Regions from separate parts of the Streptomyces sp. NPDC043853 genome, predicted to be linked through region 2. Evidence: riboswitches for the same ligand, from Rfam matches in the RefSeq annotation. Region 2 holds a riboswitch; the other holds the start of a gene.
The links. A riboswitch is a leader RNA that binds a small molecule or an ion and turns the genes downstream of it on or off. The one in region 2 is predicted to bind glycine.
Positions count from the first base shown of each region.

Region 1: linked by a shared signal. The riboswitch ahead of gcvT (glycine cleavage system aminomethyltransferase GcvT) and the one ahead of gcvP (aminomethyl-transferring glycine dehydrogenase) in region 2 are both predicted to bind glycine.

Region 1 covers NZ_JBWKDJ010000012.1:268,352-271,751, reverse strand. The annotation lists gene glyA (serine hydroxymethyltransferase) at 1-144, opposite strand, end outside; gene gcvH (glycine cleavage system protein GcvH) at 169-549, opposite strand; gene gcvT (glycine cleavage system aminomethyltransferase GcvT) at 629-1,744, opposite strand; glycine riboswitch at 1,953-2,053, opposite strand; gene AC067U_RS28430 (AAA family ATPase) at 2,286-2,984, shown strand; gene AC067U_RS28425 (enhanced serine sensitivity protein SseB) at 3,143-3,400, shown strand, end outside.
Region 2 covers NZ_JBWKDJ010000006.1:9,639-13,038, reverse strand. The annotation lists gene gcvP (aminomethyl-transferring glycine dehydrogenase) at 1-1,943, opposite strand, end outside; glycine riboswitch at 2,147-2,245, opposite strand; gene AC067U_RS17665 (PRC-barrel domain-containing protein) at 2,368-2,745, shown strand; gene AC067U_RS17660 (DNA polymerase IV) at 2,756-3,400, opposite strand, start outside.

The DNA of each region.
Region 1 (3,400 bases), on a different contig from region 2:
ACCCTGGGCCTCCATGACGGCGACCGGAGCGAAGTTCTCCGACGCGATCATTTCCAGGGTCGACTGCTGGCGCACGAGCTCGGCGTCGACGGCGGCGGCGACGTCCGGGTCAAGCTCGTGCAGAGGGGTGTTCAGTACAGACATCTCTATCCCTGGTGTGGTGGGAGGTCAGCCCGCGGTGAACGCGGTGTACTCGTCGGCGGACAGCAGGTCGTCCTCGCCGCCCGTGATCTTGACCTTGAACAGCCAGCCGCCCTCGAACGGGGCGGTGTTCACGAGCGCCGGGTCGTCCACGACGTCCTGGTTGGCCTCGGTGACCTCACCGGTCACCGGGGCGAACAGGTCGCTGACCGACTTGGTGGACTCCAGCTCGCCGCAGGTCTCGCCGGCGGTGATGGTGTCGCCCACGGCGGGGAGCTGGGCGAAGACGACGTCACCGAGGGCGTTGGCCGCGTACTCGGTGATGCCGACGGTGGCGACGCCGTCCGCGTCGACCGCCGTGACCCACTCGTGCTCCTTGGTGAAGCGCAGCTGCTGGGGGTTGCTCATGACCTGATTCTCCTGGATGAGGGGAGTGCTGATGAACGTTGGTCTTGCAGGGTGAGACGGGTCCCGGAAGGGGAGACCGTCACTTCTGCCGCTTGTAGAAGGGCAGGGCGACGACCTCGTACGCCTCATGGGTACCTCGAATGTCGACGCCGACGCCGGAGGTGCCGGGCGCGGCGTGCTCCGCGTCGACGTACGCCATCGCGATCGGCTTGCCCAGGGTGGGGGACGGAGCGCCCGAGGTGACCTCGCCGATCACCTGCCCGCCCGCGACCACGGAGAAGCCCGCGCGGGGCACCCGGCGGCCTGAAGCGATCAGGCCGACGAGCTTGCGCGGGGCCTTGGTCTCGGAGAGCTCGGCGGCGGCCTGCAGGGCGGCGCGGCCGACGAAGTCGCCCTCCTTCTCGAACTTCACGACCCGGCCCAGGCCCGCGTCGAACGGGGTCAGCGCGGTGGTCAGCTCGTGCCCGTAGAGCGGCATGCCCGCCTCCAGGCGCAGCGTGTCCCGGCAGGACAGGCCGCACGGGACCAGGCCGGCCTCGGCGCCCGCCTCGGTCAGCGCCTGCCACAGCTGCACGGCGTGCTCCGGCTTCACGAACAGCTCGAAGCCGTCCTCGCCGGTGTAGCCGGTGCGGGCGATCAGCGCGGGGACCCCGGCCACGGTGCCGGGCAGGCCGGCGTAGTACTTCAGGCCGTCGAGGTCGGCGTCCGTCACCTTCTTGAGGATGCCGGGGGACTCCGGGCCCTGGACGGCGATCAGCGCGTAGGCCTCGCGGTCGTCGCGGACCTCGGTGTCGAAGCCGGCCGCGCGCTCGGTCAGCGCGTCGAGCACGACCTGGGCGTTGGAGGCGTTGGCGACGACCATGTACTCGGTCTCGCCCAGGCGGTAGACGATCAGGTCGTCCAGGATGCCGCCGTCCTCCTGGCAGATGTGGGTGTAGCGGGCGCGGCCCACGCCGACCGTGGAGATGTTGCCGACCAGCGCGTAGTCCAGGGCCTTGACGGCCTCCGGGCCGGTGAGGGTGATCTCGCCCATGTGGGAGAGGTCGAACAGGCCGGCCTTGGTGCGGACGGCGTTGTGCTCGTCGCGCTCGCTGGCGTACCGCAGCGGCATGTCCCAGCCGGCGAAGTCGGTCATGGTCGCACCGAGCTCGCGGTGCAGCGCGTCGAGCGCGGTCAGACGGGGGGCATTGCTCATCGGTACGGCTCCCAGGTCCCAGGGCATCGGCATGACGTGACGAGGACGATCCTCCCCATCTGTCATCGGAACCTGAGAGGTTCGCCGAGAGTCTCTGTCACCTGCGGGATCGGTTCGGTCACGCACGGACCGGATCGCGCACGGGTCGGGGCTCGGCTTGCACCTTGGGTGGAGCCGCGGCGGAGCGCGGCTCGCTTTTCAGATCTGCCTCATCCACGCGGTACGGGGCCTGAGAGATTCAAGGGAGGTTCTTGCTCCTTCGGCGTCCGGTGCCCGTGGGGGCTGCCGGAACTCTCCCGCGCGGATTCAAGCGGCCGGTATGCAGTTGGTGTCCAGTTGGCGCACATCATTGCACGGGATGCGGCCGTATGGGCGGCCGGGCCCGGAACTGTGTACGGGCCGGACGTGTCCCCGGTCTCGAAGGCCGGACCCGCCCTGCGGAACCGGACCTGCGGGATTACCGTCTCTTTACACTCAGTGGGAAAGGGTCCTGGGAACTCCTGGTGAATCCTGGCGACCCGATTCGGGGGAGGCGAGTGCGGTGCGCAGACTCGGACTGACGGCGGCGACGGCAGCGGGGACGGCGACGGCGCCGGCGACGGCGGCGGGCGTGCCGGCGCAGCGCGGGCTGCCGGCGCGGGGCGCGGAGGGCACGGCCGCCGCGGCCGCGGTCCGCGACCTGCGGGGCCGCTCCGCGGGCCCGTCGTTCCTGGGCTTCGCCGAGGGGGACATCGTGGTGGTGTCCGGGCTGCCCGGCGGCGGCAAGAGCACGCTGATCAAGCGGACCGTCGCCGAGGGCGACGCGGCCATCGACTCGCAGGACGTCCGAGAGCGCTGGGAGCGCCGGATGCCGACCGCCCTGCCCTACGGGCTGTACCGCCCGCTGGTCCGCGTCGCGCACTACGCGGGCCTCGCCCGGGTCCTGCGCTCCGGCCGTTCCGTGGTGGTCCACGACTGCGGCACCCAGAGCTGGGTGCGCGGCCTGCTGGCCCGTGCCGCCCGCCGGCGCGGCCGCGACCTCCACCTGGTCCTGCTGGACGCCAGCCCGGCGGAGGCGCTGTCGGGTCAGGCGGAGCGGGGCCGGGGCGTCACGGTGTACGCCTTCGCCCGGCACCGGGGCGCGGTCCGCCGGCTGCTGCGCGCGGCCGAGTCCGGAGGGCTCCCGGCGGGCTGCGCGACCGCCACCCTGCTGGACCGTGCGGCCGCGTCGCGTCTGACCCGCATCGCGTTCCGCGCCTGACCGGTCCCCGGGGCCGTGCCCGCTCCGTGCCCGCGCCGGCCCCGGGCCGTGCTCGGTACCGTCGTGGCCGTGCGGCCCGCGCCGGCGGAGCCGGGGGGTCGCGCGCCGAAGGCACCCACTACCCTCGGCCGGGTACGCGGAGCAGGGAGGCGCAGGCGATGCAGGGGCAAGGGGGCGGCTGGCCCGCCAATGAGCTGGAACAGGTGCTGGGCGCTGCCCTGGGCGACCCCGAGGCGGGCGCCCGGATCCTGGACGCCCTGGCCCGCAGCGAGCTGTGGGTGCCCCTGCCGGCCGGCGGCGGGCCGGACAGCGCCGGCCTGCGGCTGCCCACCATGGACATCGGCGGAGCCGCCTACGTCCCCGTGTACTCCAGCGAGCAGCAGTTCCTCGCCTGCGCCGGCCCCGGCATGGACTTC
Region 2 (3,400 bases):
GCGAGCTCGTCGCGGTGCTGCTCGATCTTGGCGCGCAGGTCCTCGACGTCGACCTCGCCGTCCTCGGCGGTCTTGACCACGACCACCTTCATGCCGGCCATCACGGCGCTGGCGGCGTTGGTGCCGTGCGCGGAGGACGGGATCAGGCAGACGGTGCGCTGCTCGTCGCCGTTGGCGCGGTGGTACGCGCGGACGGCGAGCAGACCGGCCAGCTCACCCTGCGAGCCGGCGTTCGGCTGGATCGAGACGCTGTCGTAGCCGGTGACCTCGCAGAGACGTTCCTCCAGCTCACGGATGAGCGTGGCGTAGCCCTGGGCCTGGTCGATCGGCGCGAAGGGGTGGAGCTGGCCGAACTCGGGCCAGGTCACCGACTCCATCTCGGTGGTCGCGTTGAGCTTCATGGTGCAGGAGCCCAGCGGGATCATGCCGCGGTCCAGCGCGTAGTCCTTGTCCGAGAGCTTGCGCAGGTAGCGCAGCATCGCGGTCTCGGAGCGGTGCTGGTGGAACACCGGGTGGGTCAGGTACGCGTCCGTGCGGAGCAGGCCCTCGGGCAGCGCGTCCGCAGCGGACCCGTCCAGGGCCTCGATGTCAGCGGTGACGCCGAAGGCGGCCCAGACGGCCTCGATGTCGGCGCGCAGGGTGGTCTCGTCACAGGAGACGGAGACGTGGTCGGCGTCGGCCTGGTAGAGGTTCACCCCGGCCTCGCGGGCGGCGGCGACGACCTCGGCGGCCTTGCCCGGGACCCACGCGGTGAGGGTGTCGAAGAAGGAACCGTGGACCAGCTCGACCCCGCCGGCGGTGAGACCCGCCGCGAGCAGCGCGGCGTACCGGTGGGTGCGGCGGGCGATGGTCTTCAGACCGTCCGGGCCGTGGTAGACGGCGTACATGCCGGCCATGACGGCGAGCAGCACCTGCGCGGTGCAGATGTTGCTGGTGGCCTTCTCGCGGCGGATGTGCTGCTCGCGGGTCTGCAGGGCCAGGCGGTACGCCTTGTTGCCGTCGGCGTCGACGGAGACGCCGACCAGGCGGCCGGGCAGCGAGCGGGCGTGCTTGTCCTGGACGGCCATGTAGCCGGCGTGCGGGCCGCCGAAGCCCATCGGGACGCCGAAGCGCTGGGTGGTGCCGACCGCGATGTCCGCGCCCAGGGCACCCGGGGAGGTCAGCAGGGTCAGGGCCAGCAGGTCGGCGGCGACGGTGACGATCGCACCGAGCTCGTGCGCCTGGTCGATGACGGCCTTGATCTCCCGGACGGCACCGGAGGCGCCCGGGTACTGGAGGACGACGCCGAAGACGCCGCGCTCGGCGATCTCCGCGGGGATGCCGTCGGACAGGTCGGCGACGACGACCTCGATGCCGAGCGGCTCGGCGCGGGTCTCGATCACGGCGATGGTCTGCGGCAGGGTGTCGGCGTCGACGAGGAAGACACCGCCCTTGACCTTGCCGACCCGGCGGGCGAGGGTCATCGCCTCGGCGGCGGCGGTGCCCTCGTCGAGGAGGGAGGCGCCGGAGGTGGGCAGGCCGGTCAGGTCGGCGACCACGGTCTGGAAGTTGAGCAGCGCCTCCAGGCGGCCCTGCGAGATCTCCGGCTGGTACGGCGTGTACGCCGTGTACCAGGCCGGGTTTTCCATCACGTTGCGCAGGATCACGGGCGGGGTGAACGTCCCGTAGTAGCCGAGACCGATCATCGGACGCAGCACCTGGTTGCGGTCCGCGAGGCTGCGCAGCTCCGCGAGCACCTCGGCCTCGGTGCGCGCCGACGGCAGGTTCAGCGCGGCGGCGCTCTTGATCACATCCGGTACCGCGGCGACGGTGAGCTCGTCGAGGGAGCCGTAGCCGACCTGGGCGAGCATCTTCGCCTGCGCCTCGGCGTCGGGGCCGATGTGACGCTCTTCGAAGGGGATGCCTCGCTCCAGCTGGGACAGCGGAATGCGGTTGGCGGTCATGTACGGAGGCCTCCTGGTCTGCTGGTCTGCGCGACCTGCGAGGGGTACCACAGCGGGCACCCGGACGGCCTCCCCCTCTGTCATCTCAACCTGAGAGCTTCACCGGCTCCCGGGGGTCGCCCGGGGAACGCCGGTTTTCACCGTCGGTGAGGGAGGAGTGCCGGCACTGCGGTCCCGACGTCCACCCTTCTTTCCAGAGTGGCCTCGTCCATGCGGTACGTGTGCCTGAGAGATTCCGGGGAGGATTTGCTCCTTCGGCGCCTCCGTCCTGCTCGGTCGGAGGACTCTCCCGCACGGGGTCGACAGCCATCACCCAGCCTACCAGCGCGCTTCCCCGGCCTTCCGTGGCTCCCTCGAGTGGCCCCCTTCCCGGATATGCCCTTTCGTTGTCCTTACGGAGGAGTTGCGACCATATGGAGGGACCGTGCAGACCGACATCGATCCGCGCAGCCTGATCGGCCGCAAGGCGTTCGACCGCAACGGCGTCAAGATCGGCACCGTCGACGAGGTCTACCTCGACGACGCGACCGGCGTCCCGGAGTGGGCGGCCGTCCGCACGGGCCTGTTCAGCCGGGACGCGTTCGTCCCGCTGGAACCCAGCGAGCTGGTGAACGACACCCTCCGCGTCCCGTTCGAACGCTCCCTGATCAAGGAGGCGCCCGACTTCGGGGTCGGCCGTCACCTGTCCCCGGAGCAGGAGCTGCAGCTCTACCACCACTACGGCCTGGACGTGGCCCTGCCGAGCGACTTCCGGAGCGGCCTGGACCGGGACTTCGGACGGCTGGCGGGCGACGAGGGCTAGTACCGCAGTACTAGGGCGCAACCTCCGGGTCGGCGGTACCGGCGGCGGCCGGCGGAGCTGCCGGGGCTGCCGGGCGGGGGGAATCCGTCGGCTTCCGCAGCGGCAGCGGCTCGGACGGCTCCAGCTCGGGGTCGTCGACCAGGAAGGTGCGCACCCGGCCCGGGGGCGACCAGGGCTGTTCGAAGCGGACCGTGACCCGGCCGACCCCGCTGCCCTGGACCCAGCCCGGTCCGTAGAGGGCGTGCCGAACGTCACTACCGGCCGGCCAGCGCCGTTCGGCCGGGGTCTCGGCCTCCTGGACCGATGCCTCCGCCGCGGGCTCCCCAGGGGCCTCAGGCGCCTCGGAAGCCCCGTCCGGCTCAGTGCCGAGGATCCGGTCGCCGAGGGGCCGGTCGCCGAGGGTCTGGGCGAACAGGTCCTCCTGGGTGTAGTCCGCGAGCCCCGACACCCCCACACCGAGCAGCCGCACCCCGCCGGTGGTGTCCACCCCGTCGAGGAGCCGGGCGGCCGCCTCGCGGACCACCGCCGGGTCGTCGGTGGGCCCGCGCAGGGTCTCCGAACGGGTCAGGGTCGAGAAGTCGTACCGGCGCACCTTGAGCACGATGGTGCGCCCCGAGTGGCCGGAGGCCCGGAGCCGCCCCACGCACCGGTCCGC